DNA from 4 places in the Paenibacillus sp. FSL M7-1455 genome. Region 4 is predicted to be linked to each of the others. Evidence: predicted binding sites of a transcription regulator. Region 4 holds the regulator's gene; each other region holds the start of a gene.
The links. The regulator Rex, encoded in region 4, represses fermentation and respiration genes when NADH is low (regulators of the CRP and FNR family bind a similar motif). The targets are predictions, from matches to a motif close to TTGTGAAATATTTCACAA.

Region 1 (7,606 bases), 1.9 Mb from region 4:
CAGATCCAAATCCATGAGGGCGTAATCGACGAAAGCGCGGCAGGCGCTGGTCATGATGCCCTGGCCTACGAAATGTTTGCCGAGCCAGTAGCCGATGCTGACGGAACGGTTATGCCACTGAATCTCATGAAAGCTGATTATTCCCGCAAGTTCCCCATGCACCCAAATGCCCGCGGAGACGGCGCCGTTTTCGGCTCCCTGCTTGATGGCGTTTTTCACGAAGCTCACCGTATGCTCCACGTCCGTGATGGCATCGACCCAAGGAAGCCACTCGCGCAGCGTGTCGCGCGAATCGACCGTCAGCTCGAACAGCGGGCGTGCATGCTGGAGGGCCAGCGGCTTCAGCTCGATATGGTCATCCAGAAGATATGTAAACATATAATTTCAGACCTTCTTTCTATATAAAATGAGGTAAACGGCATTTGCCGCGCTTTTTGGCTTTCGTTTCCATTCTATTTTTCCATGCTACCCTAATCCCCTGCCTTTCGTCAAAGCTCAAAAAGCCGAATCATTGAACTATCCGGTTAATACAGGTATATTTAAATGAAACACGCTTATAAAGAATAGATGTAGGGTAGAGCAGGAAACTGCTGACGGTTCATTCTATGAGGCGGACATAAATCAGGATGAAAGGTTGATTACTGTGGAGAAACCAAGCACCCCCTCCAACTTTATCAAAAACGTAATGATCGATGACCTGGAGTCCGGCAAAGTCCAGAAAGTGATTACCCGCTTTCCGCCGGAGCCCAACGGTTATTTGCATATCGGACATGCCAAGGCCATCTGGATTAACTTTACGCTTGCGCAGGAGTTCGGCGGTTCGACGAACCTCCGCTTTGACGATACAAACCCGCTGAAGGAAGACGTGGAATACGTCAAATCCATTGAAGAAGACGTCAAATGGCTCGGTTACGAATGGGCGGAAAAGCGCTACGCTTCCGATTACTTCGAGGAAATGTACAAACGCGCCGAGCTGCTGATCCAAAAGGGCAAAGCCTACGTGGACGACCAAAGCGCCGATCAAATCCGCGAAACGCGCGGGACGCTCACCGAGCCGGGACAAAACAGCCCGTACCGCGACCGCAGCGTGGAAGAAAACCTGGAGCTGTTCCGCAAAATGCGCGCGGGCGAGTTCAAGGACGGAGAAAAGGTGCTGCGCGCCAAAATCGACATGGCTTCGCCGAACATCAACTTGCGCGACCCGGTCATTTACCGGATTGCCCACGCAACGCACCACAACACGGGAGATAAATGGTGCATTTACCCGATGTACGCTTTTGCCCACCCGCTCGAGGATGCGATCGAAGGCGTGACGCACTCCCTCTGCTCGCTGGAGTTTGAGGATCAGCGCCCGTTTTACGATTGGGTGATCGCGGAATGCGAAATGGAAAACACGCCGCATCAATACGAATTCGGCCGCCTGAACGTGGCGCAAACGCTGACGAGCAAACGGAAGCTGAAGCTCCTGGTGGACGAAAACATCGTGGACGGCTGGGACGACCCGCGCATGCCGACGATTTCCGGGCTTCGCCGCCGCGGTTATACGCCGGAAGCGATCCGCAGCTTCGTTTATGAAACCGGCATTTCCAAAAGCCAAGGCCTCATCGACTTGCAAATGCTCGAGCATTTCGTCCGCGAGGACCTGAAGCTGAAGGCGCCGCGCACGATGGCCGTGCTGAAGCCGTTGAAAGTGGTGATCACGAACTATCCGGAAGGCCAGGTCGAATGGCTCGAAGCGGAGAACAATACGGAAAATCCGGAGATGGGCACCCGCCAAATCCCGTTCTCGCGCGAAATTTACATCGAGCAGGACGACTTTATGGAAAACCCGCCGAATAAGTATTTCCGTCTGTTCCCGGGCAACGAGGTGCGCCTGAAAAATGCGTATTTCATCAAATGCCACGATTTCATCAAGGACGAAAACGGCAACGTGATCGAAATCCACTGCACGTATGACCCCGAAACGAAAAGCGGCACCGGCTTTACCGGCCGCAAAGTGAAGGGCACGATCCATTGGGTGGAGGCTTCCCACGCCGTGCCGGCCGAATTCCGCCTGTATGAGCCGCTGATCAAAGCGAAGGATGACGGCGAGGCCGAAGGCGAGGAAGCGATCGACGAGACGGAAAAGGCCGAAAAAACGTTCCTGGACGAAATCAACCCGAACTCCCTGGAAGTTCTGCACGGGTTCGTGGAGCCGGGCATGAAGGACGCCAAGCCGCAGGACAAGTTCCAATTTTTCCGCCACGGCTATTTTAACGTCGATCCGAAATATTCGAAGCCGGGAGAGCCGGTGTTCAACCTGATCGTTTCGATGAAAAGCTCTTACCAGCTGCCGAAATAAGCGCGGAAGCGTTCCGCTGCCCAATACAAAAGCCAGCCGCAAAGACATGTTCTTTGCGCTGGCTTTTTTCGTTGGTGCCTTAGACGTCTTGCATTTCCTCGAATCCTTCTTCAGGGATGTCCGTTTTCGGGTGATGGCCCTGCGAGCGCAGCCAATACCACATCATGCCGAAGCCGACGGCCCCGACCAAAGCCATCATGAAGCCCATGTTGTACATCGTGGCGCCGCCGAAGTTCTGGTACAGCCATCCGCCGGCCAAGCTGCCGATGACCCCGGAAATGCCGCTCCAGGTGAGCGTGAACAGGGATTGCGCCGATGCGCGATAAGCCGGTGGAACAAGCTGGCTGACGACTTGGATGCCGACGTAAAAATATCCGCCGAACGTGATGCAATGCATAATTTGAATGAACGCGACTTCAAGCGGATGCGAAGCGCCGGCCATCATCAACCACCGTATGCAGAAAAGCACGCTTACCAGTCCCAGACACCCGATCAGGGTAGGAAGGGAGCGTTTCAGGAAACGGTGAAAGAGGATCAGCACGGCCACCTCCAGAAACGACGAGAGAAACACGGCAAACCCGACCATCGTTTTGGAACCGCCAAGCTCCGTAATATAAAGCGACATAAACGTATTATTCATGACATTGGGGACGGAAACGACGATCCCAAGCAGTATGAACGCCACGAAATACCGGTTGATGACAAATTGGGCCAGTCCCCTCAGCCGGATGGGCGGCGTCTCCGAGGCCGCCTTCAGCGGCGGAAGGAGCAGAACCGTACCGATGGCGAGCAGCAAAATGCCCGTGACAAGGAACGACAGCCGGGATATGCCGATCCGGTCGATGAGCATGCCCGCGGTCACGGCGACCACCGCCCAACCGATCGAACCCCAGTTCCGGAACGCGCCGAACCTTTTCGGCTGGCTCGCCGTGTATCCCAGAATCAGCGTGTTGCTTTGGGCGAACAGCGGGCTCTGAAAGAAGAAAAAGAGGATCATCGCCAAATAAACCATTCCGTAGGTGCCGGCATGGAACACCAATTGAAGGAGCAGCAAGGTGCCGGTCATCATGATCAGCAGGATGCGTCTCGTATTATGCAGACGATCGCTCCACTTCATCCAGAACGGATTGGCGAAGAGGGACACGAGCGGGCCAAGCGCCATCAAGCTGCCGATTTCGAATTTGTTCATGCCTGCGTCCTGCAGGTATAATTGAAAAAAGCTGGTGAAGATCACCATGGTTCCGTAAATTAAGAAATTAAATGCCTTAAGCGGCAGCAGCTTGGACTGTTTTTTTACACGATCATGCACGTTGCACATTCCTTTCCGACCGAATGCAAATTGACAGAGGCTAGGTATAGAAGCCGCCACCCTCACTTTATCATTTGTTGAAAAGGGATACAAACCAATAATTGTTAAAGTGTCCACCCCGCGCGGTTTTTAAACGATGAACGGCCGTAATCAGAGGGGGGACGGACCGAATTTTCAGGAGGTGATTCGATGGCGGATGCGAAGCTGACCGGCGTGGTATTGGCAGGCGGTGAATCGAGGCGAATGGGGCAAAATAAAGCGCTGCTGGCCGTCGGCGGGGAAAAGGCGATCGAGGCCATTATCGGAGCCATGTCGGAGGCCGGCCTCGATGTGATCGTCGCCGCAAACGGGCAAAACGCTAGCGCCTACCATATGCTTGGCAGGGAGATCGTCTGCGACCGATATCCGGGGCAGGGGCCTTTGTCCGGCATCCATGCGGCGCTGCATGCGGCCAGGACGCCGTGGATTATCGTCGCAGCCTGCGACATGCCTTTCGTCACGCCGGGGCTGTTCCGTTTTCTGAAAAAGATCGCAGAGGACGCGGAAACCGGTCCGGCTGCCGGCGGATTCCAAGCGGTCATCCCGATGGAGGGAGGCCGGGTGCAGCCGCTGCTGGCGGCTTATCACGCCAGCGTGCTGCCCGCGCTGGAGGATTCGCTCGCAACCGGCCGGCTGCGGATGACCGAATGGCTGGAGCGTCTTCGGGTCCGGTATATCCCCGAAGACGTTTTGGCCAAGGAGACGGGGCTTGAAGCCGGCCATGTGTTTTTTAATATGAACCGTCCGGAGGATTACCGGGCTGCGCTCGCGAAGCGGCGCGAAGAAGAGGCGGGGCGTTAAGGCGCCCCGCCATTTATGGCCATGCTGCGGTGTTTCGGCTGAGCGGCATCAGGGATGAGGGGGCTTCGAGCGTTTCTATGCCACTCTTCTGTAAAATGGGCGGATTTGAATCGCTTGATGTGAATTAAGTCACATAACTGCGGCTGGGTTTCAGGTAAGGTGAAGTTAGGAAGATGCATCATGCTGAACAATATCCGGACCTGGATCAAGGAGGGGCGGCAATGACGACAACGCTGGAACCGCTGCTGGATACGGTGGAAGGAGCCCAATGGCTGCAGGGCAGGGGCTGGGCGTACCAGCTGCTGATCGATTTTTTGGAGAGTCCGCCGGGACTGGCGCAGATCGCGCCGTGGCAGCGCCAAGCCGGGCTGCGGGAGGAGCTGGCGCTTACTGCAGGAGGGCGCCGGCTGCAGGATTATTTGGCAAGCATAACGCCGGATCGGCTGCTGGCGGCTTGCCGGACGGAGACGGAAGAATACGGGCGGCTCTTCGTCGGCCGGAATGCGGTTTTCCCTTGCGTTCGCGAAAGCGCCTATCGGACGGGAGACGCGCGCGGCGCCCGGCGCTGCCTGCGGCAAATCCGGGAGGCTTACGAGGACTGCGGCATCGTCTTTAACAAGCTGCAAAGCGAAACGGACGATCATCTGACGATCGAGCTTGAGTTTATGGCCGTGGCCGGGGAACATATGGCCTTGACGGCAGGGCTGCCGGAATGCAGGCTGACGTGGCTGGATACGCAGGTCGATTTTTTGGAGCGGCATTTGCTGCAGTGGACGCCGCAGTTTGCGAAGGAACTGGCCGCCAGCGCGCGTACTCCGCTTTACCGGGAAATCGGCGGCATTTTGGGCGAGTTTATTCCCTATGATCTATTGATGCTGAAATTGTTGCGAATAGAGCTGACGAAATAAAGAAAGGCGCGTGCCGGTGCGGCATGCGCCTTTTGCTGTCCTCGCAGGTTAGCGGCGTGGGCCGCGACTTTTTAATCGGCGCCGAGGGCGTCCGAAAAGTCATGCGCTATATATCTGCAAAGGGCTTTTTATTGTTGGCCGGTCGCTTTCAGCCGTGTTTGGAGAGAACTTGCTCATACACGCTTTTCGGCCGCAAGCCGACCAGCTTCTCTACGGGCTCTCCGTCCCGGAACACGATCACCGTCGGCACGGACATCACCCGGTACCTGCTTGCCGTCTCCGGGGATTCGTCGCAATCTACTTGCAGAAAGCGGACCTGGCTTCCTTGTTCGTGCGACAGCTCGCCCAGCATGGGCAGCAGCGTTTTGCACGGAGGACACCATTCCGCTCCGAATTCCACAAGCGTGGTTCCTTCCGGTTGGATGCGTGCCGCAAACGTCTCATCGTTGACGGTTTCGATGCTCATCGTTATTCCTCCTGACCAGATATGGACCGCTCGAGCAGGATGGCATCGATCCGGTCGGTCAAGTTCTGCCGGATGTTCGTCAGCAGCTCGATTTGTTCGTCGATGTCCTGAAGCTTCTGCCGGTAGATCGGCAGCACCTCCTCGCAGAAGGCTTCCTTGTTTTTCAGCACGCACTGCAGGATGCCGGCAATCTCATCGGTTGACAGCCCCAGATTCAAATACAGCTGAATCGAGCGCACCTGCTCTACGGCAAACGGGGCGTACTCCCGGTATCCGTTATCTTCCCGGAACGGCGACAGCAGGCCCTTTTGCTCGTAGTAACGAAGGGAGCGGATGCTTGCTCCGGTCAACGACGACAACTCTCCGATATTCACCGTGAACTCCTCCTTCCTGCCCGGGGTATGTTTATTGTAAAGCCTGACATTAATGTGAGGGTCAAGAGGAATCTGTCGCCTTATTTTTTGTAAAACAGCTTTCGAATCCGTTCCGCAAACTCCTGCAGGTTAATGTTGAGCGGGTCCAGGCGGTTGTATGCGGCTTTGACCGCCTCAAGCAGCCATAGCGGGAGCTTTCTTCCCTCCAAAAGCGGATACACGTTGTCGTAAGCCCACAGCAGATGCTCCCAGCGTTTGTCGTTCCCGCTTTGGATATATTCGGACACATCGAGCACTTTCCCCCGGCCATTCTGCATAAGCACGTTTTTGAGGTGAATGTCCCTCGGGTTCAGCCCGTTCCTCCGAACCAGATCGCGTGCCGCCTCCACATCGTCGATCACCTGCCTTGGGACCGGGATGCCGTAGAGCAGGCAGTCGTACAAGGTCGTTCCTTCCTCGCGGCTGATGACGACGTAACGGTCGCCGGCGCCGTAATAGACGGGGAAATACGGAATGCCCGCAAGCTTATGGTATACCTCGGTTTCAGCCTGTTTTTTCGGCAGCGCGGGTTCGGTATAAAGTTTGTAGGCATAAGCGGGAAGAGGCTCGTATACAAACACGGCAGCGTCGGTTCCGACGCCGATGCAGTACAAGTCGTCCGATTCGCCGACGATGGATACGGGATCGTTATCTCCCTGCTTCAGCACTTCCATGCGGGATAATGCCGGTTCCGCCTGTTTCCATTCTTCATTCATCATGGCTGCCTCCTTGGTGCTGCGGATTTTTTTCATTTTACTGCAAGCTGCAGGCCGATACAAACTTGCGGGCCGAAGTTATGGCTCAAGCGGAGGCACGATAAAGGACGCGCCCCTCCCGCTCGGGGAAGAACGCGTCCTTATTGGTTATGCTGCGCTTCTTGAATTTAATCCTCTATTTTGGGTCTGCGGAACTTCATCAGGAATTCGTATACGACCGGCACGATGACCAGCGTCAGCAAGGTGGAGCTGATCAGGCCGCCGATCACGGTAATGCCGAGGCCCCTCGAAATGATGCCTGCGCTGCTTTCCAGCCCGGTGACGAGCGGGAGCAGGGCGCCGATGGTGGCGAGCGCGGTCATCAGAATCGGACGCAGACGGGTTGCTCCTGCTTCCAGCAGCGCTTCGCGCGTCGACAGGCCTTCGCGTTCCTTGTGAATGACCCGGTCGATCAGGACGATCGCGTTGGTGACGACGATACCGATCAGCATGAGCGCACCCATTAGCGAAGATACGTTCAGCGTTTCTCCGCCGAGCCACAGGCCGACCAGCGCGCCGATGATCGTAAACGGCAGGGAGAAGAGGATCGCAAACGGCGCCAGACCGCCGCCGA
Region 2 (7,606 bases), 2.9 Mb from region 4:
GAATTTCCGTATCGATCACCTCCGGCTCCATGTCGAACGGAATGACGACCGCCACTTCCACGGTGACATGGATGAAAACCTCGACCAGCACCATGTTGATGCCGGCGTCTTTTTCCCTCGTGTTCAGCTCCACTTTGACGGCCCCCTGCGGTTCGACGCGAATCGGAACGTTCGGGCCGAAGGAAGCAAGAATCGGGCTGCCCAGCGCCTGCCCCAGCGGGATGCTTTCGGAAAGCATATGTTTGTTTTGCAGCGTATTTTGCACGACTTTGAACGTCTCCGACGTGATTTTCATATGTTCGGCATAATTCAGCATAAAGCCGGATACTTTGCCGGAGGAGTCCATTTTCCAGTCGATCAGCTCTTCCGCGTTTTCCCCTTTGGCCACCTGCGATGCGACGGCTTCGTTGATGGCGTCCGTTCCGATTTGCTTCATGCGGATTTTGGCCAGATGCATGATCGGGGGTTTCATGTGGTTTTCCACGTACGCAAAAAATTGCAGAAGAAGAATAAGGCACACCAATATGGCGATCAGCCATACCTTCCGTCTGCTGCGCGGTTTATTGGCGCCTCTGCTTCGCCATCTCGCCCTTCTTCTCATGTTCGCCCATCCCTCCTTTGAAGAAGAGGTTGCCTACCTTACAGCATATGTCCCTGTCCACCGAAATAACCCACAAAGTCGGGCCGGGCCATGAAGCCCATGCCTTTTGCGAACGAGGCCGATCATTCTGTTCAGGCCCCTTCCGGTTTGCCAGGAAACGGGCTGCCGTTCTTTGATGAAGAAGGAATTTCATGCGCGAACGGGTATAATGGGAAAAAGGCTGCGTAAATTTTTTTGCGCGCCCGTATCCTTTAACGCCATCCCAAACGTTTATTATGTAGAGGCCTCTCAAGGAGAGTGATTAACATGTTAATCCATAAAGAAATGGAAGACGTTTACCCGAAACTGAAGCACTTCTGCCTGAGCGTGACCGGCAATCCTTGGGACGCCGAGGATTTGGCCCACGACTCCATGCTCAAGGCGCTGAGATTTTGCCAAAAGGACCCTTCAGGCAAACGAACGCCTAGCTTCCCGCTGTTGGCTACGATCGCCCGCAACCACTGGATTGACCAGCTGCGCAAAAAAGGGCGCGAAACGACGGGCCAGTCCGTAGACGAACCGTCCTCCGACAAACCGCTGGAGCTTTTGCTCAGCGGACTGGAGACGCTGATGGAGCGATTGACGCCCAAGCAGCTGCTTGCCTTCGTGCTGAAGGATGTCTTCGAATACAAGTTGTCCGATATTGCCGATGCGCTCGAAACGAGCGAAACGGCCGTCAAATCGCTTTTGCATCGGGCGCGCCACAATGTAAACGGAGAAGAGCTTCCGGACCCCCCCGCCTCCGCCCAGGAGTGGGAGCCCGTCGATGCGGATTGGTTCCAGCGGCAGCTGCTCGTTGCCATCCGCATGGAACAGCCCGAGCTGCTTAAGCGGCTGGCCGTCCAACTGCGGAAGGTCAAGCAAGCAGAACCTGCGCAGCGGCGTGCGCATCCATCCGGAAGCGGGCCCATATCCCTTCGTTTGCGTGCGGCGTAGCCCTTTCGCAAGGCTCATTTTGAATACCCGAAGGAGGCTGCATGCATGAACACGATTCCTTACGTCGTCGAGCAATCCCGTCTTGGGGAACGCTCGTATGATATATACTCCAGGTTGCTGAAAGACCGGATCATTTTCCTCGGTTCCGAGGTGAACGACCAAGTGGCGAACAGCATCATCGCCCAGCTGCTGTTCCTCGCCGCCGACGATCCGGACAAAGAAATTTCGCTGTACATCAACAGCCCGGGCGGATCGATCACATCCGGGTTCGCGATCCTCGACACGATGGATTACATCAAGCCGCAGGTAAGCACGATTTGCATGGGCATGGCTGCTTCCATGGGCGCATTCCTGTTCCTCGGCGGCGCCAAAGGCAAACGGTATGCCCTGCCGAACAGCGAATTTATGCTGCATCAGCCGCTAGGAGGCGCACAGGGGCAGGCCAGCGACATCGAAATTTCCGCCCGCCGGATCCTTAAAACGAGAGAAAAAGTCAACAAATTCATCGCCGAAAAAACCGGCCAACCGCTGGAAAAGATATATAAAGACGCCGATCGCGACTTCTTCCTTACCGCCCAGGAAGCCCTCGAATACGGGATGGTAGACAAAATCATTACGCAGCCGCTGACCTAAGCGCGAAAAAACAATAAGGCAAAAAGCGGTCCCGAAGCATGAATTGCCTCGGGCCGCTTTTTCTCGCGTTTAAAGCCAAATCAAAAAGAAAACCAAAAATTGCACGGATCCGGCGATCTCCATCATGCCGACCTTCATCGGCTTTACCGTTTTGCCGGAAAAAACCAGCGCCTTCGCCAAAGGGTAAAGAAACGCCAGGCACATCCACGGGTTCAAGGTGAACAACGGCAGCAGGAGCGCGATGACGTGGTACAAATGCGAGTAAACCGTCCAGCGTTTATTTTTTCGTTCCCGGAAAACCGATTTAACGAAAAATACGGTGCCCGTAAAATACAAAAAATTATAGAGCATAACCTCCAGCAGTTCCCTGCCCCAGGTCCCTCCGCCCAGCATGTAAGCCGCCGCCCCGCCGGTGCAGAACAGCAAGATGGCGCTTATATCGTTGGCGAACGCCCGCTCGGCTTTATGTCGGACATGCCATACCGGCACGAACACAAGGACGATCAGCACGGGGGCGAAACCGGCCAGCCAGGGATTCCATATCAAAAGCGGAACAAGAAAAATGGCCGCTGCCGCCGCATATCCGATCCCCCAGGAAAGCCATCTCCCGCGGTTACTCGTCTTTTTCAGCGATTGCAGCAGCGGATACGACGCCATGTACAGCAGCAGCCAGGCCAAAAACAGCGGGAGATGAAGGAGCGTCGGTTTGGCCGCAGACATGCCGGTGAGAAAAGGGACGCTTAGCATAGCCCAGCCGCCATGTTCCCTTGGAATGACCATATGACTTTTTTTCATCCTCATTCAGCCCCCGATATAAGACATCCCGATTTTCTTCCGATGAGAGGCCATATGCTCCGTTCGTTCTTCGGAATACCTGTCCTCCCGCTTCTCCCATACGCTTATGATAGCCTCAAGCAGCTCGTCGTCCGAAGCGCCTGCGCGAAGCAGAGCGCGGAGGTCGAAGCCGGCCGAAGCAAAAAGGCATGCGTACATGTTCCCGTCGGAAGACAACCTCACCCGCGAACAAGCGGAGCAAAAAGCTTCCGAGACGGAGGAGATGAAGCCGACCTCGGCCCGGCCGTCTGTATAACGGTACCTCTGGGCCACTTCCCCGGGATGGTCGGGACATACCGGCTGCAACGTTGCGTCCCCGCCCAACCGTTCGAATATTTCCCGCTTCGTCACGACGCGCCCGAGGTTCCATCCGTTTTCGTTGCCGACGTCCATAAATTCGATGAAACGCAGCGTAATCCCCTCGGATTTGCAATATCGGGCCATCGGCACGATCTCGCGGTCGTTCACTCCCTTTTGCACGACCATATTGACTTTGACCTGAAAACCGATCTCCCTGGCCTGTTCGATATGGCGAAGGATGATGGCCGGCTGGATGCCGCGGCCGTTCATGGCGCCGAACAACTCGGGGTCCAGTGCATCCAGGCTGACGTTCAGGCGCCGAAGCCCCGCATCGTACAAACTTTGCGCCTGCTTTCCAAGCAGGAGTCCGTTCGTCGTGCAGCCGATATCCTCGATGCCCGGAATGCCCTTCAGCATTCGGATCAGATCGGGGAGGCCGCGCCGCATGAGCGGTTCGCCGCCGGTCAACCGGATTTTACGCACGCCAAGCTTGGCATAAAGGCCCGCGAGGCGCGCGATTTCGTCCCATGACAGCAGGCTTTCTTTTGGCAAGAACGCATAATCGTCCCCGAAAATGTCCTTCGGCATGCAGTACGCGCAGCGAAAATTGCAGCGATCCGTCACGGAAATCCGCAAGTCCCGCATCGGCCTGGAAAGCCGGTCTTGAATGATATTTGCCGCCATGGGCAGCCGCCCCCCTCGAATCATATCCGTCATTACCCCTGCAGCGGCAACCCCGTCAGCGCGGGATCATCCCGCCGGACATTGCCGTGAGGAAGCTGGCGCGTAATGTCGCTAAACGTGCCTACATAATGAACCACGTCCCCCGCATCATCCTTTACGGCGTTAATGGTTAACAGCTCTAAATACTCCTCGCCGTTTTTCCGGCGGTTCCAAATCTGTCCCTGCCAGCTTCCCCGCTCCATGATTTCGGCCCACATGCGGTCGTAAAATTCGCGGGATTGGCGGCCGGATTTGAGCACCTTGGGATTTTTGCCGATGATCTCTTCCTCCGTATACCCCGTAAGCTCCGTGAAGGCCGGATTGACGGCATGGATTTTCCCTTTCGTGTCCGTCACAAGGATGCCTTGGCCCGTCGAGTTAAACACCTCGGAGGATACCGCCAGTTTATCCTGGTAATACATCCAGACCACGATGACCAGACTGGCTAAAGCAACCTGGGAAAGCGCCATGAAGCCGATGGAGTATTGACCCGTCACCGAATGGATGAAGGAAAGCATCAGCGGCGGGAAAAATCCGCCCAAGCCGCCCATCATGGACACGATCCCGTTGACGATGCCGGCCTGTTTGTTGAAATAAAGCGGAACCAGCTTGAAAATAATGCCGTTCCCTAGACCCGCCCCAACGGCGATGGTTAAGCAGCCGGCCGTATACAAACCGATGGAGGGCGAGAAGGCAAGCAGAATCGCCGCGATCGTCAGCCCGACAAAAACGGCCATGAGCAAAAACAGCGGTTTGAATTTATCCGCAAGCCAGCCGCCGACGGGACGCAAACAGGTGGCGACGACGATAAAACCCGCCGTACGCATCCCTGCGTCCACTTTGGAGAGCTCGAAATGCGACACCAAAAAGTTCGGCAGATAGACCGTAAACGCTACGAACGACCCGAACGTGATGAAATAAAACAGGGAGAAAAACCACAGCTTTTCATTTTTGTAGACCCCTTGGATTTGCTCCACGATCGGCGTTTTTATTTTTACTTCTTTACGGTCGCCCAAAAAAACGTTCAGGACGGCGAACAACAGCAGCAAAATCAAATACAGCCGGACCGTGCTGCTCCACCCGATCTGCGTGGCGATAACGGGAGCGGCAAACGTGGTGACGGCCGTGCCGATGTTCCCCATCCCGTAAATGCCGTTGACCAGCCCCAGCTTTTCTTTGGCGTAATATTTGGGCAGCGAGGTAACGCCGACCGAAAACACGGCCCCTCCGATTCCGAGGAAAAGCCCCCCGATGACCAGATGGGTAAAAGACGAAGCCGCGCTAATCAAATAGACGGGGAAAAGCAGCAGGATAAAGCTTGCGATAAATACGATCCTGGCCCCGACCACATTGGCGTAATACCCTAACGGAATCCGCAGGATCGAACCCAGAACGACCGGGATTGCCGTCAGGATCGCAAGCCGGTCCGCCGGAATGGATATATCCTCGCGGATGAACGGCAGAAGCGCGGAGATGATGACCCATACCATAAACCCCAGCACCAGATTCAATGTTTGCAGCGGCAGCTGCATTTTTTTGATCACGTCCATCACCTTTTTCAAACGTATTGAATGGCTGACTGTATTGATCCCCATGTCTTATTGTAAGTGCATGTATTCACAAAGGTAATAGGGAAGTTCCCTGAACCTTGCCGGGGAACTTCCCTATATATCGATGATGGTGAAACGGAATGGATTCAATTGAAGTATGGCCTGCACATTTTACGAGTTCGCGAAAAACCAACAAGAAGTTAAAAATCGAGAAGCTTTTTCTTCAGCGCATATTCCACCAGCTCCGGGCGGCTTTTCAGATTCAGCTTCTCCATGATTTTGGCCTTGTGGGCTTCCACCGTCTTCACCGATACGTACAATTTCTCCGCGATTTCCTTGTTGCCGTATCCTTTGGCGATCAGCGGCAAAATTTCGATCTCCCGTTTGGACAGGCTGTTAAACGGATCGTTGTCGGCACTTTCGCTGTCTTTTTTGATGAACTCCCGCACCAGCGAGGTCGCCATCTGGGGATGGATGTAGGTTCCCCCTTTATGCACCATGCGAATGGCCGAGACGAGCTCCTCATCGGGCGCGTTTTTGAGAACGTAACCCGAAGCGCCGTTTTTAAGGACGTGGAACAGGTAATCGTCATCGTCGTACATCGTTAATATCAAAATTTTCGTCTCCGGAAAATCGGCGCTGATCTTGCCTGTTGCGATCAGTCCGCTCTCGCCGGGAGGCATGCTTAAGTCCATCAGAAGCACGTCCGGACGATGTTTCGCCACCATCGCGTATGCCTCCAGGCCGTCGGCGGCCGTCGCCACGACTTCCATGTCCGGCTGGTAATTCAGGATCATGGAAAAGCCGCTGCGGACGACCGCGTGATCATCCGCGATCACGATTTTCATGATTCGCTTCCCTCCCCTTCAAATGAAGATATCGGAATGCGGAGCTGAACGGTCGTCCCGCCGCCGGGAGCCGACAGCAGCATGAACTGCCCCCCGACCAGTTCGGCGCGTTCGCGCATGCCGTACAGCCCGAGGCCGGTTCCTTTGGCTTCGCCGGCATTCAGGTCGAATCCGACGCCTTCGTCGCGAACCGTCAGCAGAAGCCGGCCTTGTTCCTCGCATAACCGCACATGAACCTCGTCCCTGCCCGAATATTTCAGGGCGTTTAACACCGCCTCCTGGCATACGCGATAAACGACCGTTTCAATTTCGCTGCCATACCGGGCGGCGGCCAGCTCGGCGGAGAAATGGACGAGGATGCCGTAATTTTTTTCGATCCATTTGAAATGCGAACGGAAAGCGGCCTCCAGTCCCAGATCATCCAAGGAAGCCGGACGGAGCTCCACCGACAAATGCCGGATATCGTCGAGCAATCGGGTAAGCGACGCCTCGGTTTGCTTCAATTTGCCAAGCACATCCTCCCCCACGTTCATGTATTTGAACACGCGCAGGTCGACAAGCAGGCTCAGCAGCTCCTGGGCCACGCTGTCGTGCAGCTCGCGCGAGATCCTTTTCCGTTCGTCTTCCTGGGCCTTAATGACATATTTCAGCATGTTCATCCGCTGCAGCATTTCCTGCGTCTTCTGCTGTTTCGTCAGATCGAGCAGCATCAGCACCCGGATTCCGCGGGACTCGTCGATCGTATGATAGCTGGCCGCATACGGGACGATCCCTTCGCCGCGCGTTTTCAAGTACACCTGGAACGAGGAAAATTCCCCTTGAGGGTAATCCAGATAACATTTGGAGCAGGAGATCAGATCCTTTTCATCCGTATACCCCTTGCAGGTTTGGCAAAAGGATTCATCCACGCCCGAGCGCATCCGCCGGATCACGTCGACGTCCAAAATGTTCTCCGCGGCCGGGTTCATGGCGATCACGTTGCCGTCCTCGTTGATAAAAAAGATAGCCTCCATGCTGTTCAGGTACATCTTTTTGAGCAGATCGTGCAAATGCTCCTCCGTCATTTGAATCAAGGGTGCGCCCCCTCCTTTACGCGGAACGCTCCGAATTCCGTTTCAAGACCTTGCTGAAAAAGCACGAAC
Region 3 (7,606 bases), 2.0 Mb from region 4:
ATATAAGCGGAAAAGTCATAGCCGAAGGAAAAGAGGATCTTCATGTAATATTCCTGTTTGATAAAGCATTTCAAATGGAAGCAGACTCGAATACGACGGATCAGAACAATGAACGGCCACGCCCAAAACTCGGGTTGAACGAAATCTTTAATAGAACTGTGGGTTTTACGGCGAGTAATGATGATGAGAAATTGAGGTATATCCTAGCCGTTGGAAGGGTCTTTAAATGATCTGACTTTTTTAACCAGCATATTAAGCAGCTGTATGCTATTATTTGGAAGAGAAACGGCAATCGGAAGGGCGATCTATAACCGAAGCGTTCACTTGCATGTATGAAGATTTCAAAAATACATAAAGCAACACTCAAGGGAGTGATACGGATGATCGAAACGGCAGGAGGCCGGCAGGAGCCGGTCATATCCATCCGCAATTTGGAAATGAGCTACGGAAGCAAGCCGATTTTGCAAGGAATCGATTTGGACGTCTACCAAGGGCAAATCATCGGGTATATCGGCCCGAACGGCGCAGGCAAAAGCACGACGGTCAAAATCATGCTGGGCCTTGTCGAAGGCCACCAGGGCGAGGTGAAGATTTTCGGCAGGGACATCTCGGACGGGGATATCGAATACAAGCGGCGCATCGGCTATGTGCCGGAGGTAGCAGAGCTGTACGACAGCCTGACAGCGCAGGAATATCTGGTTTTCATTGGGGAGCTGTACGGGCTCCCGCAGCGGAAGGCGGATCACAAAGCACGGCGTCTTATGGCCAAATTCGGGCTCGAAGAGGTTTATTTCGACCGGATTTCCTCGTACAGCAAAGGGATGCGGCAGAAAGTGCTTCTCATCTCAAGCCTGCTGCATAACCCGGACATCTTGTTCCTCGACGAGCCGCTGAGCGGGCTGGACGCCAACAGCGTCATGATCGTAAAAGAGATTTTGGCCGCGCTGGCGGCGGAAGGCAAAACGATTTTTTATTCCTCGCATATTATGGACGTCGTCGAAAAGATCAGCAGCCGCATTTTGCTGCTGAACGGGGGGCGGATCGTCGCCGACGGCAGCTTCGAGGAGCTGCGGGAACAGTCGCATGAACGGTCTCTGGAGCAAATTTTCAACGATCTGACCGGATTTCATGAGTACAAGGACGTGGCGGCTTCCTTCGTGTCGATCGTCCAGGAGGTGTAGCGGATGGGAACGGTCAAATGGCTGCAAATCCTTGATCCGCTGCGGAGAGTGTTTGAAAAATCCGGGATCGACTACGATATGATGCGCCGCATTTTGGAGATCAAGCTGCTGATGGACGGCCGCAGGGTGCCGACGCTCATCCAGAAATCCTCCAAAACGGCCGACCCTGACAATCAGTCCAACCAATTTATCAAGTCGCTGTGGATTTACGTCGTCATCAGCGTCGTGCTGGTACCGTTTGTCGTCATGAAGACGAACTACATGTTTCAGATGAGCCTGGTGTTCGGCATCCTCATGTTTATGATTACGACCTCCATGATCTCCGACTTTTCCTCGGTGATGCTCGATGTGCGCGACAGGAACATTTTGTTTTCCAAACCGGTGCAGCGCCGAACGATCAGTATGGCCAAGCTGCTGCATGTGTTGATTTACCTGCTGCTGCTGACCGGATCGCTGACCGTGGTGCCGCTTGTGGTCGGTTTGTTCCGGCATGGCGTCCTGTTTTTCCTGCTCTTTCTCGTAGAAGTCATCCTGATGGATTTCTTTATCGTGGTCCTGACGGCCGTGCTCTATTGGCTTGTGCTGCGGTTTTTCGACGGGGAGAAGCTGAAAGACATCATCAATTACGTCCAGATCGGACTGACCATCGTGATGACGGTAGGTTATCAGTTTATTTCCAGATTATTCAACTTCGTGGATTTAAAGGTCGCATTCAGGCCGCAATGGTGGGAAATTTTCATTTTTCCCGCTTGGTTCGCTTCTCCGTTCGAATGGCTGCTTGGCGAAGGGAAATCGCCGCTGATCGTCGTCTTTTCGGTGCTGTCCGTTGTCGGGCCGCTGGTAGCATGGTGGGTGTATTCCTTGCTGATGCCTTCCTTTGAACGCAATTTGCAAAAGCTCGCCAGCCATCACGGGCGGGGCAAGTCGGGAGGTTTCCGCCTGCAGGAAGGGCTGGGCAAGCTCTTTTGCCGGGGGAAGCTCGAAAGGCTCTTTTTCCGTTTTTCCTGGGACATGATGGGCCGGGAGAGGGACTTCAAGCTCAAGGTGTATCCGCAGCTTGGCTTTTCGATCATCTTTCCGTTCATTTTCATGTTCAACACGCTGCGTTCGGAAGGCGGTTTTGCCGCCATGAGGACGGGCAAAGGGTTCCTGTTCCTGTACTTCTGCGCGCTGATGATCCCGAGCATCATCATGATGCTCAAATACTCGGGCAACTATAAAGGGGCCTGGATCTACCAAACCGCGCCGCTGACGGATACCGCACCCATCTACAAAGGCGCGCTGAAAGCCATGGTCGTCCGGCTGTTTGCTCCGGTGTTTCTTTTGCAGGCCGTGATCTTCCTGATCATTTTCGGAGCAAGGATCGTGCCAAGTCTCATCGTCATTTTACTCGGGGTGCTATTGTACGTGGTCGTCAGCTTTATGGCGCTGGAGAAGGGACTGCCGTTTTCGCAGCCGTTTCAAGGCTCGCAATCCGGCAGCGGGTTCGTCATTTTTGGGCTTTTAGTGCTGCTCGGCGTCTTCGCGGGTGCGCATTTTGGCTTTACATTTTTACCTTACGGCGAGTATTTATATATGCTGCTTCTGCTCGTTCTGAATCTCCTGGCTTGGAAGCTGGCTTTCCGCGAGCTGCCTGCGTCTTAAGTACCTGAATAGGTAAAATTACCCGTTCTTGCACCGGCGAAAAAAATTTGCACTTTCCTGCCTATATTTCACACTTTGATTATGGTACAAAGAAGTAGTACATTAATAGATGAAATCATAAGGAGGTTTCTGAATTAATGTTCTATGAAGACAATGAGAACCTGACCATCATGACCTACACCTTGAATAGTGGCATTAAAGGAACTGTACCTTTATCGAATAAGCAAATTCAGGAATGGATCGAGTGCTATCGCACCGATGCGAAATTCATTACAGCTATTGGCAAGGAGTTTTTCGGCCTTAATCCAGAGCTGGTCGCGGATTTCAAAGTGCACAACCGTTTCTCCAACTACGCCGAAGTCATCAAGCCCGTAGGCAACCGCCCCACGGAATCGGATAATACCGATCAGCTGTCCAAAGCGTATGAAGAGAACCGCGTGTACTTCAAAGTCGACTGCAAATGCGGCACGACTTACACGACCTATTCCCAGTACTACACGACCAAATGGTATTGTTCCAAATGCAACGAGATCGTGTTTTTGGACAAGAAGAAGGGCAAAGTGGCTACGGACAAAGGCGATGCCTGGTACATGACGAACAAGTATTACGTAGCAAGAGACTAGCAGGAATTTGCGCGAAACGCCCCCGTCCGGGCGAGAAGATATAGAGGAAATCCGAACCATTAAGGGACTGCTTTCGGGCCGCGTGCGGCTTGGAACGGTCCCTTTTGTTTGGGGCGATGCCTAAAATTTTTAATATTTTGTGACATAATTCACATAAGTGGGCTTTTGGACCTAAGATTGTGACATTTATCACATTTAGAATCCCGATGCTCTGCCAGAATACAGGAAGAAGGGGATTTTGCAGCCCGGGAGCGCGAAAGCCGGGTTTTGCAAAATGCCGAGGAAAACAAAAGGATGGGGTATTCGAATCCATCGCCCAAGGGTTCTAACTTGAAAACTATGAGAAAGAGGGAAGAACAATGGACGTAATTATGCTGTCGCGGATTCAGTTTGCGGCGACGACGATTTTTCACTTTTTCTTCGTGCCCGTGTCCATCGGCCTGGCGTTTACGATCGCCATCATGGAGACGATGTACGTCGTCAAAGGCAAAGAAGAGTACAAACGGATGGCGAAGTTCTGGGGCAAGCTGTTCCTGATCAACTTCGCGATCGGCGTCGTGACGGGCATTCTGCAGGAATTCCAGTTCGGCATGAACTGGTCGGCGTATTCCCGGTTCGTCGGCGACGTATTTGGCGCTCCGCTGGCGGTAGAGGCGCTGCTTGCCTTTTTTATGGAATCGACGTTTATCGGACTTTGGATTTTCGGCTGGGAACGGCTTTCGAAAAAAGTGCATGCGCTGTGCATCTGGCTGGTTGCCATCGGGACGATCCTGTCCGCGTTTTGGATTTTGGCGGCAAACTCTTTCATGCAGCGTCCCGTCGGTTTTACGATCAACAACGGCCGGGCCGAAATGAACGACTTTTTGGCGCTGATCACGAACGGCCAGCTGCTGCTGGAGTTCCCGCATACGATATTGGCCGCGTTCATGACGGGCGCATTCCTCATTGCCGGGGTCAGCGCGTATAAGCTGCTCAAGAAACAAGACGTGCCGTTTTTCAAAAAATCGTTTGTGATCGCCACCGTCATCGGGCTTGTTTCCTCGATCGGCGTGGCGCTTGTCGGTCACCAGCAGGCCCAATATCTGGTCAAAACCCAACCGATGAAAATGGCTGCAACCGAAGCGCTTTGGGAAAACAGCGGCGACCCGGCGCCTTGGACGGTGACGGCGTTCATCGATACGGAAAACCAGCGGAATACCGGGGAGTTCCAGATCCCTTACCTGCTCAGCTTTTTGTCTTACAGCAAGTTTTCGGGCGAAGTGCAGGGCATGAAAGAGCTGCAAGCGCAATATGAGCAGCAATACGGGCCGGGCGATTATATTCCTCCGGTGCGCACGACCTTCTGGAGCTTCCGGATCATGGTGGCGAGCGGCACGCTGCTCATTCTGCTCAGCATGTACGGGGTATACTTGGCGGCCCGCAAAAAGCTGGAAAACGGCAACAAGTGGTTTATGCGCCTGATGGTTTTTGCGATTTCGCTGCCGATCATCGCCAATACGTCGGGCTGGATCATGACGGAAATCGGGCGCCAGCCATGGACGGTGTTCGGACTGATGACGACCGCCGACGGCGTGTCCCCGAGCGTTACCGCGGGCCAAGTGCTGTTTTCGTTGATCGCCTTCGTAGCCATTTATGCCATACTGGCCGTCGTGATGGCCTACCTGTTTATCCGCGTCATCCAAAAGGGACCGTATGCCGCCGAAACGCAGGCGGAAACGTCCAGCGATCCATTCGATAAGGAGGAATACCGCCATGCTATCTCTTAATGAGCTGTGGTTCGTGCTCGTCGCGGTGCTGTTTACGGGGTTCTTTTTCCTCGAAGGTTTTGATTTCGGCATCGGGATGTCGACGGGCATTTTGGCGAAAACCGATACCGAACGCCGGGTGCTGATCAACTCCATCGGCCCGTTCTGGGATGCCAACGAGGTATGGCTGCTGACGGCCGGAGGCGCGATGTTCGCGGCATTTCCGAACTGGTACGCCACGTTGTTCAGCGGGTTCTACACGCCGCTGGTACTGCTGTTGCTGGCGCTCATCGGGCGGGGGGTGGCCTTTGAATACCGGGGCAAGGTGGAAAAGGCGTCCTGGAAAAAAACATGGGATATCGTCATCCTGCTCGGCAGCCTGCTGCCGCCGCTTCTGCTGGGCGTCGTGTTCGCCGATTTGATTCAAGGCCTGCCGATCGACCGGGCGATGGAAATGAAAGCTTCGTTTTTCGGCGATATCGTCAACTTCTATTCCGTGGTCGGCGGATTGACGATGGTGGTGCTTTGCCTTGTGCACGGCCTGCTGTTCGCGACGCTGCGGGTGACGGGCGACCTTCAGGCCCGCGCGCGCCGCATGGCCCGCAGCCTGATGGTTCCGCTTGCGGTACTCGTTGTCGCGTTCTTTACGCTGACGTATTTCAACACCGGCATTTTTGAAGCCCATGGCGGTATCTTGGTGGGCGTGCTTGCGGCTTTGGCTATCGCGTTCGTGCTCGCGGTCGTGTTTTCCGGCAAGCAAAAAGACGGGTGGGCGTTTGGCATGACCGGCGCGGTGATCGCCATGACGATCGCGACGTTTTTCATCGGATTGTTCCCGAACGTCATGATCAGTTCGATCGACGCCGCCTTCAACCTGACGGTGGACAACGCGGCTTCCGGACATTATTCGCTGAAAGTGATGACGATCGTGGCTTTATCCCTGCTGCCGTTCGTGCTTGGTTACCAGATCTGGAGTTATTTTGTCTTCCATAAGCGGGTTCACGAGAAAGGGCATCTGGAATATTAATGGATCGGAATTTGCTCGGCTATAAAGGGATAAAGCCAATTCTTGCCGCCTCACTTGCATTAACGCTTGCGCAAAGCCTGTCGATCATCCTGCTGGCAAGATGGCTGGCGGAGGCGCTCTCCGCCCTTTTTGCCGGCGAACCGCTTCACAGCCAGTACCTGAAGTTGTCGATGTTTTTCGGAGCGTTCCTGGTCCGGCATCTCATAGGTTTCGTTCAGCAAAAAATGAGCCATGCCTTCGCCGAACGGACCGGAGCCGGCCTGCGGCGGCAAGTGATGGAGAAGCTGTTTCAGCTCGGGCCAAGATTCGCGAAGCAGGAGGGCACGGGCAACCTGGTCACGCTCATACTGGAAGGAACGGCGAAATTCCGGAACTACCTGGAGCTGATCGTGCCGCGGATGGCCGGAATGGCGCTCATTCCATGGGTCGTCCTCGCGTATATTTTCATGCAGGACATCACGTCGGGAATTATTCTGATCCTGGCGATGCCGATCTTGACCGCGTTTTTGATCCTGGTCGGGCTGGCTGCGCGCAAAACGACGGAAAAGCAGCTGGATACGTACCGCACGCTCTCCAACCACTTCGTCGATTCGCTCCGCGGACTGGAGACGCTGAAGCTGCTTGGGCAGAGCCGGGAGCATATCGGCAGCGTCGCCAGGGTCAGCGATCGATACCGGTCGGCGACGATGCGCACGCTGAGGGTGGCGTTTTTGTCTTCCTTTGCGCTTGACTTTTTTACGATGCTGTCGGTCGCCGTCGTTGCCGTCGGACTGGGCTTGCGGCTGATCAGCGGCGATCTGGCGCTGGTGACCGGATTGACGGTGCTCATTCTGGCGCCGGAGTATTTTTTGCCCGTGCGGATGGTGGGCGCCGATTTTCATGCCACGCTGGACGGCAAGGAAGCCGGGGCCGCCATGCGGAGCATCATCGAGGAGCCGCTTCCCGGGACCGCGGATGAGCCGAAGGACGGTCAGGAAAAAAGAGAACTGAACTGGACGGCCCAAAGCCGCCTGTCCTTATCGGAAGTGGCCGTACGGCATGAGCAGGAAGGGCCTTATTCGCTGAGGGACCTTTCGCTGGAACTGCGGGGGACGGGCAAAATCGGTATCATCGGCGCCAGCGGCGCGGGCAAATCCACGTTCATCGACGTGCTTGGCGGATTTTTGCAGCCGTCCGAAGGGTTCATGGCAGTGGATGGACGGCGTTTGGATGCCCCGGCGCTGGGGGAATGGAGAAAGCTGATGGCGTATATTCCGCAGCATCCGTTTATTTTCAGCAGCACGCTTGCGGATAACATTCGTTTTTATGCGCCGGAAGCATCCAGCTCAGACGTGGAGCGCGCCGTCGCTGCGGCCGGGCTCACGGAACTCGTTCGGGGCCTGCCGC
Region 4 (7,606 bases):
AACGCATGAAAGCCGTCAGAACGATTGCAGAGCTTAGGGAAGAAATACGAAGTTTGAAAGCGGCAAAGGATATAGGAACGGTCGGGTTGGTGCCGACGATGGGATATCTCCATGAAGGGCATGCCAGCTTGATCCGGGCAGCCAAGGAGAAAACGGGCATCGTCGTCGTCAGCATATTCGTCAACCCGATCCAGTTCGGGCCGGGGGAGGATTTTGAAACATATCCTCGCGACGAACAGCGGGATTTGGCCGCGGCCGAAAACGCCGGCGCCGATCTTGTATTTCTTCCGACCGTGGATACGATGTACCCGCAGCCGACCAAAACGAAAATCGCCGTATCCGAGGTAACCTCCGGGCTTTGCGGCGCGTCCCGCCCCGGACATTTCGACGGGGTGACGACCGTGGTGGGCAAGCTGTTTAATATCGTGCAGCCGGATTACGCGTTTTTCGGCATGAAGGACGCGCAGCAGGTGGCCGTGATCCAGCAGATGGTTTACGATTTGAACTTTAACGTGACGATCGTGCCTTGCCCGATTGTACGGGAAGAGGACGGGCTGGCCCTCAGCTCGCGGAACGTGTACCTCAGCCCGGAAGAACGGACGCAAGCGCTGGTACTTTCCCGTTCCCTTCGCGAGGCGAAAGAAGCGGTCGAAAGCGGCCGAATCCGGACCGCGGGCGAGGCCAAACGGTTTTTGACCACCCGGATCAGCGAATCCCCGCTGGCCGTCATCGATTACGTCGAAGTCGCCGCATTTCCGGCCCTTGCGCCGCTTGCGGACGGCGAGCCGGTGATCGAACACAATGAATCCGTATTGATGGCGCTGGCCGTCAAATTCGGCAGAACGCGCCTGATTGACAATTGCCTGCTCCATTCGAAAGGGGAATGAGACATGTTCAGAACGATGATGAAATCCAAAATACACCGCGCCACCGTAACCGAAGCGAACCTTAACTACGTAGGCAGCATTACGATCGACGAAGACTTGATGGAAGCCGCCGACCTGCTGGAGAACGAAAAAGTCCAGGTGGTCGACAACAACAACGGCGCCCGGCTCGAAACGTACGTGATCCCGGGTCCGCGCGGGAGCGGCGTCATCTGCCTCAACGGGGCGGCGGCACGCCTGGTGCAACCGGGGGATACGGTCATTATTATGTCCTATGCCATGATGTCCGATGAGGAGATCAAAAACCATAAGCCGAGAGTGGTGTTCGTCAACGAGTCCAATCGGCCGCTGACAACGATGAGCAAGGAAGTGCACGCAACCATCATCTAACGTTTATGAAGACAAGGAATGGCAGGCTCCGCGGAGAATGAAAACAGCCCGTTCAACAAAAAATGAATGCAGGTGACCGCACTGATTTCATTTTTAGTTTAAGGGTGGGATGCAGCGATGTTCCAGCATGTTTTCGCGGAAATGAACCACATGTTAGATGAAATCATGAAACATTACCCGACGGCGGAGGAAACCCAGAAACATCAGTTGATCCAACAATGGAATATGCTGAAGACGATGAGCGACGGCATTATTGATGAATGGTTATCTTTTGAGGAAAAAATGGGGGAATTCCGCCAGCATGTCGAGGTGCCTGCCACCTTGTTTTCAGATCAGAGCTCGCCCGAATTGGAAATGAACGCATTCGTGCGCGGGCAGGGGTATTTCAGGTTGTTGATGTACCGCCAAGCCGCGCAGCAGTTTGCCCAAGTCATCCGTCAATATCCCGACAGCCTTTTGGCCCGGATGTATCTGGCCATGTCCCATTTGCACCTGGACGAAACGGAAGCGGCCCAAAAACATTTCCAATGGATTTTGCCGCTCGCCAACAGCCAAAAGCTGAAAGCGATGATTTACAATGCTTTGGGATGCATTGCCGTGAAGCATGGAGCAACAAGCAAAGCCCAGGAGTTTTTTACCATTGCGTTGCAGTGCGATCCGACGCTGCCCGATCCGCTGATCAATTTGAAGGTGTGCCAGCAGAACCGCGGCCAGCTTCAATACGGCAGCCAGCTCATATCGATGATGTAGAAAGCAGCAAAAAGGCCGATGCATCATGCGCTCCGGGTAGCGCCTTGTGCATCGCCTTTTTGCTGCCCTTTAATTTTCAAATGTGAAATCTTCTGTTATGCTGGTAATTGAGACTGGAATGAAAGGATTAATTTTGATCATGAAATTTGCCGTACTGGATTTTGAGACAACAGGCAACCAGTCCGCCGATGAGATCATTCAAGTTGGACTTGCCATCATAGAAGAAGATTTGACGATATCCCGCGTGTACGGTTCCTACGTCAAACCGACGGTGGAAATCCCGCCGTTTATTACGGGGCTGACCGGTATAACGGAAGAGGATGTGGCGGATGCGCCGCCGCTGGAAGAGATGCTGATGGAGCTTGTGCCGATGCTGGACGACGTCGTCCTGGTCGGGCATAACGTCGCGTTCGACTTCAATTTTTTGCAAAACGCGCTGGACAGCTCCGGATATCTCCCGTTTTCCGGGCGCATTCTCGACACGTTGGATTTTCTTAAAATATGCTTTCCGTCCCTGACTTCCTACCAATTGGGCCAGGTCACGTCGCATTTCGGCATCCAGCATGACCGGCCCCATCAGGCGGACAGCGATGCATTGGCGACGGCTTATGTATTTTTGAAATGCCTGTCAGAACTCAGGGACTTGCCTCTCATCACGCTGCAGCGGCTCACCGAACTGTTTGCCGACGAAGACAGCGATTTGGGATGGTTTTTTGACGGCTTGTGCCAGGAAAAGGAACAGGAGCCGATTCAGGACCTGAACAGCCATACGTTTTACCGCCAGTTTGCCCTGGCCGTCGAAGACTGGACGGAAATGAAACCGCCGCGGGACGAAGGGGACGACAACCCTCTCGCCGGGGTGGAGTTCAAGGAATATTTGGGCGAAATTCAAAATCGTCTTAAGGCTATTATGCCCCAATACGAGGAGCGCGAACCGCAAACGATCATGTTCGATCAGGTGATGAACGCGCTGAACGAGGACAAGCATCTGCTGATCGAGGCGGGAACGGGTACCGGCAAATCGCTGGGATACCTTATTCCTTCCATTTACCAAAGCGTCAAGCAGCAGCAAAAGGTGATGATCAGCACGCACACGATCAACCTTCAGGAGCAGCTGCGGGAGCGCGACGTGCCATTGTTGACGCAGGTTGTGCCGTTCCCTTTCAAGGCGGCGGTCTTTAAGGGAAGACAACATTATTTGTGTTTGAGAAAATTTGAACATAAAATAAACAGAAGAGACTTTTTTAATCCCAAGGAAGATACGATTACCGCTGCGCAGATGATCGTATGGCTTGCGCAAACCGAAAACGGCGACGACGAGGAGCTGAATCTCGGGGGAAGGGGCGGCGACTTCTGGGAAACGGTGAGCAGCGATTCGGATTCCTGCCTGGGCCGCGCCTGCCCGTGGTTCCGCAAATGTTATTATCACCGCGCGAAACATGAAGCGGGCATCGCCGACGTCGTCATTACGAACCACTCCAAGCTGTTCACGGACGTTAAAGCGGGTCATCAGCTGCTGCCGTCCTATGAGCGCCTCGTCATTGACGAAGCCCATCATTTGGAGGACGTTGCCGGCAAACATCTGGGGCTGCACATGAAATATTTCAGCGTCGTCCACACCCTTACGCGTCTGTACAAAGATTCGCGGAGCGGACAGCTTATCGCCCTCCGCCAACAACTGCAGTCGTCCGGGCAGGAGCGGGCCGGCGACTGGATCGCGGCGATCGATCGCATCAGCGAAGATTTGGTCGACGTCAAGGAAACTTGGGACAAGCTCAGCGAATCCCTTTTCGCCCTGATGCCGGAAAGGAATGACGCCGCGCCGGGAGAATCCGGGCAATATGTGCTGAGGCTCCAGCCGTCGAAATGGCCGCAGGAATGGGAAACACTGAAGGCGATGGAGAACCAGATCCATGTGAAAATGAGCGAAATCGTCCGCCGCGGCGAAAAAATGCTGGCCGAATACAAGGAAAACGAAGACGATTACAGCGCGGACAGCCTGATAACGGATCTTAGCGGCCTGTTCAAGGATCTGGCTGCCGAACGCGACGATCTGCGGGCGTTCATGAATCTGGACGATGCCACCGTCGTTTATTGGATGGAGGCAAGCAGCCATTTCCGCAGCAAATCGCTTCAGCTGTATGCGGTTCCGGTAGACGTCAGCAAACAGCTCAAGGAGTTGTTTTTCGATAAAAAGAAAAGCGTTATATTAACGTCGGCTACGTTGTCGGTCGACAAGTCCTTCCAATACATGATCGATAATCTTGGTCTGCAGGAAGACCAGGAGAGCGGCAGGCTGGTATCCGTGCAGCTTCCTTCCCCGTTCAAATACCGCGACCAGGCGTTGCTGGTCATTCCGCGGGATTTCCCGAGCGTAAAAGGAAGCGTCGGCGATCCGGTGTTCGTGGACACGCTCGTGCGGTCCCTGGCCGACGCGGCGATCGCAACCCATGGCCGAATGCTGGTGCTGTTCACCTCGTACCGGATGCTCCGGCAGGTGCACGAACCGCTGAAAAACGCCCTTGCGGGCAGCGATATCACCGTGCTCGGCCAAGGCGTGGACAGCGGCAGCCGCACCAAGCTCATTCGCCGGTTTCAAGACAGCAGCGCTTCGGTGCTGCTCGGTACGAGCAGCTTCTGGGAGGGAGTCGATATCCCCGGCGAAGCGTTGACCTGCCTGGCGATCGTAAGGCTTCCGTTCCAGCCGCCGAATCACCCGCTGAACGAAGCGAAAGCCGAACTTTTGCAGCGCCAGAAGAAAAATCCGTTCATGAAGCTTTCCGTGCCGCAGGCGGTCATCCGCTTTAAGCAGGGCTTCGGCCGCTTGGTTCGTACGGCGAATGACCGCGGAATCGTCATCGTATACGATACGCGCGTAATCGAGTCTTACTACGGGAAATATTTTCTCTATTCCTTGCCGGGGCCAAAGATGGAGCATATGAATACGGAAAAAATGGTTCCCCGTATATCTGAATGGCTTCAAGAAGGTTAATACGACCCTTTTCATAGGATCGAACGATAGAATTTAAGCTGTTAAATAGGGGGAACATGCATGAAATCGGAGAAAATTTCCGAAGCGGTCGTCCGCAGATTGCCTGTATATTTACGTTATTTGAATGATTTGCACAAGCGGGAGGTAGCGACGGTTTCCTCCCAGGAGCTTGGTCAGCGACTGGACCTGAACCCGGCACAAATCCGCAAGGATCTGGCGTATTTCGGTGATTTCGGCCGGAAAGGGATCGGATACGACGTTTCGTACCTGATTGAAAAGATCCGCCACATCCTGAACCTGGATCAGCAGATCAACGCGGTGCTGGTGGGCGCCGGCAACCTGGGACAGGCGCTTTCCAACTACAACTTTTACCTGCGCGAAAACATTAAAATCGTGGCGGTCTTCGACGAAAATCCGAAAAAAATCGGCAAAAAAATCAATACGCTGACGGTGCAGCCGATGGAAGAGATCACGGATACGATCAAAAACCGGAATATCCGGATCGGCATCATTACGGTGCCCGCCGTCGAGGCCCAGAACGTGGCCGACCAGCTTATTGGCGCCGGGATCGAGGCGATCCTGAACTTCGCGCCGACCATTCTGAAGGCGCCGGCCAACATCCGGATCCATGCGGCGGATTTCACGACGGACCTGCTGAGCCTGGCTTATTATTTGAATAACGGAAAGGACGATTCAGCCGATGGCGGAGAACAAGACAAACCAATGGATCATTAAAAACGGCAGCTTTGCCGTGCCTGACCAAGACAAGCCCGTAATCCAGGGCTGCATGGTCATCGAAGGCGACCGCATCGCTTATATAGGGGAAGAAATGCCGGAGCTTGAAAACGATGTTCCCGTATTCGACGGCACGCATCTGTTTTTTATGCCCGGCCTGATCAACACGCACGGGCATGCGGCGATGTCGCTGCTGCGGGGGTACGGGGACGACCTGGCCCTGCAAATTTGGCTGCAGGAGAAAATGTGGCCGATGGAAGCCAAGTTTACCTCTTCCGACGTCTATAGGGGAACGGCGCTGTCGGTGCTGGAAATGCTCAAGGGCGGGACGACCACCTTCCTGGACATGTATGACCATATGGACCAAGTCGCAAAGGTGACCGAAGAGTCGGGAATTCGCGCGTCCCTCATGCGGGGCGTCATCGGGTTATGCTCCGAGGACATTCAGCGTCACAAGCTGAACGAGGCGATCCAGTTCGCACGGGATTGGAACGGCAAGGCGGACGGCCGGATCACGACGATGATTTCGCCGCACGCGCCGTATACATGTCCTCCGGATTTCATCGAGAAATTCGTGCAGGCCGCGTTTGACCTGGATTTGCCGATGCATACCCATATGTCCGAAACGATTGCCGAGGTCGAGCAAAACGTTCGGGATTACGGCTTGCGGCCGGTCGCCCATTTGGAGAAGCTCGGCGTATTTTCAAGACCGTCCCTGGTCGCCCATGCCGTTCACTTAACCGATGAAGAAATCGGCATATTGGCGCGCAACAACGTGGCCGTGTCCCACAATCCGGGCAGCAACCTGAAGCTGGCGAGCGGCGTGGCCCGCGTGACGGATCTGCTCAAAGCGGGCGTAACGGTCTCGCTCGGCACCGACGGCGCGGCCAGCAACAACAATTTGGACATGTTCGAGGAAATGCGTCTTGCGGCGCTCATCCATAAAGGGGTGTCCGGCGACCCGACGGCGGTTCCGGCTTACGAAGCCTTGAAAATGGGAACGGTATACGGAGCGCAATCCCTTTTCCTGCAGGACGTCGGTACCCTTGCGCCGGGCATGAAAGCCGATTTTATCGCACTGAATACCGACCAAGCCCATTTCCTCCCGCATACCGATCTGATTTCCCATGCAATCTACTCGGCTAGCGGCAAAGACGTCGAACACGTGTGGGTGGACGGCAAGCAGATCGTGAAGCATGGCGCGTGCCTGACGATGGACGAAGAGCGCATCCGCCGGGAAGCCCAAGCCGCGTTCGAAGGTCTCTTGTCCCGGTAAGAACGGCCAAAGATAGGGGAACTTATGCTAAAGAACAAAAAGAAATGGATTTTTCTCGGCATCGTCGCGTTTCTGCTGATCGTGTTCGGGCTTTACCGTTATTACATATACGTAACGCAGGATATCCGCGCGCAAGAGACGGCGGCCATTCTGAAGGCCAAACAGGAGACAAGCCTCGTGAAGGTGACCGAAGCCCAAAAATCGGTATGGGATACGATCTGCTGGGCGATCGAAGGGTTGGACAAAGACAACCGTCCGATCATGGTGTGGGTGACGATGGACGAAAACGGCAAAGTGAAACCGGGCGAGGGCGCGGTGCACGAAGAGTTGCTCTCCAACGGCATGTCGGAAAATCAGATCAAGGAAAAAGCGACGAAGGAAATTCCGGACGTCAAAAAGCTGAAGGTCGTGCCCGGGATGTACAACGGCGAATACGCATGGCAGCTTTTTTACTGGTCCAAGGATCATTATTATTATCAATTCTACCGGTTCAGCGACGGCCAAAGCATCGGGGGTCCTTTTACGCTGCCTAACCGTTAATCCGCCTAAACGCATTGATGCGAATCATTAGCTAATAAA

Region 1: a site for Rex is predicted at 4,608-4,625, ahead of NYE48_RS26020 (TorD/DmsD family molecular chaperone). Genes of this name have one in related genera too.
Region 2: a site for Rex is predicted at 5,672-5,689, ahead of NYE48_RS03820 (nitrate/nitrite transporter). Genes of this name have one in related genera too.
Region 3: a site for Rex is predicted at 3,586-3,603, ahead of NYE48_RS26330 (cytochrome ubiquinol oxidase subunit I). Genes of this name have one in related genera too.

Annotation. Positions count from the first base shown of each region.
Region 1 is NZ_JBBORO010000001.1:5,684,285-5,691,890, reverse strand. Features, by position in the region: gene NYE48_RS26040 (GNAT family N-acetyltransferase) at 1-378, opposite strand, end outside; gene NYE48_RS26035 (glutamine--tRNA ligase/YqeY domain fusion protein) at 644-2,341, shown strand; gene NYE48_RS26030 (MFS transporter) at 2,421-3,659, opposite strand; gene mobA (molybdenum cofactor guanylyltransferase) at 3,840-4,490, shown strand; gene NYE48_RS26020 (TorD/DmsD family molecular chaperone) at 4,712-5,398, shown strand; gene NYE48_RS26015 (thioredoxin family protein) at 5,547-5,864, opposite strand; gene NYE48_RS26010 (MerR family transcriptional regulator) at 5,867-6,238, opposite strand; gene NYE48_RS26005 (serine/threonine protein kinase) at 6,319-6,993, opposite strand; gene NYE48_RS26000 (efflux RND transporter permease subunit) at 7,161-7,606, opposite strand, start outside.
Region 2 is NZ_JBBORO010000001.1:847,035-854,640, reverse strand. Features, by position in the region: gene yunB (sporulation protein YunB) at 1-601, opposite strand, end outside; gene NYE48_RS03840 (RNA polymerase sigma factor) at 908-1,576, shown strand; gene clpP (ATP-dependent Clp endopeptidase proteolytic subunit ClpP) at 1,622-2,209, shown strand; gene NYE48_RS03830 (YwiC-like family protein) at 2,279-3,004, opposite strand; gene moaA (GTP 3',8-cyclase MoaA) at 3,011-4,027, opposite strand; gene NYE48_RS03820 (nitrate/nitrite transporter) at 4,060-5,610, opposite strand; gene NYE48_RS03815 (response regulator transcription factor) at 5,817-6,464, opposite strand; gene NYE48_RS03810 (sensor histidine kinase) at 6,461-7,537, opposite strand; gene NYE48_RS03805 (GAF domain-containing protein) at 7,534-7,606, opposite strand, start outside.
Region 3 is NZ_JBBORO010000001.1:5,757,602-5,765,207, reverse strand. Features, by position in the region: gene NYE48_RS26350 (copper amine oxidase N-terminal domain-containing protein) at 1-230, shown strand, start outside; gene NYE48_RS26345 (ABC transporter ATP-binding protein) at 381-1,181, shown strand; gene NYE48_RS26340 (hypothetical protein) at 1,185-2,825, shown strand; gene NYE48_RS26335 (hypothetical protein) at 2,963-3,448, shown strand; gene NYE48_RS26330 (cytochrome ubiquinol oxidase subunit I) at 3,808-5,214, shown strand; gene cydB (cytochrome d ubiquinol oxidase subunit II) at 5,201-6,220, shown strand; gene cydD (thiol reductant ABC exporter subunit CydD) at 6,220-7,606, shown strand, end outside.
Region 4 is NZ_JBBORO010000001.1:3,746,743-3,754,348, reverse strand. Features, by position in the region: gene panB (3-methyl-2-oxobutanoate hydroxymethyltransferase) at 1-9, shown strand, start outside; gene panC (pantoate--beta-alanine ligase) at 6-887, shown strand; gene panD (aspartate 1-decarboxylase) at 891-1,274, shown strand; gene NYE48_RS17180 (tetratricopeptide repeat protein) at 1,392-2,024, shown strand; gene dinG (ATP-dependent DNA helicase DinG) at 2,164-5,016, shown strand; gene NYE48_RS17170 (redox-sensing transcriptional repressor Rex) at 5,077-5,751, shown strand; gene NYE48_RS17165 (amidohydrolase) at 5,717-7,027, shown strand; gene NYE48_RS17160 (cell wall elongation regulator TseB-like domain-containing protein) at 7,052-7,567, shown strand.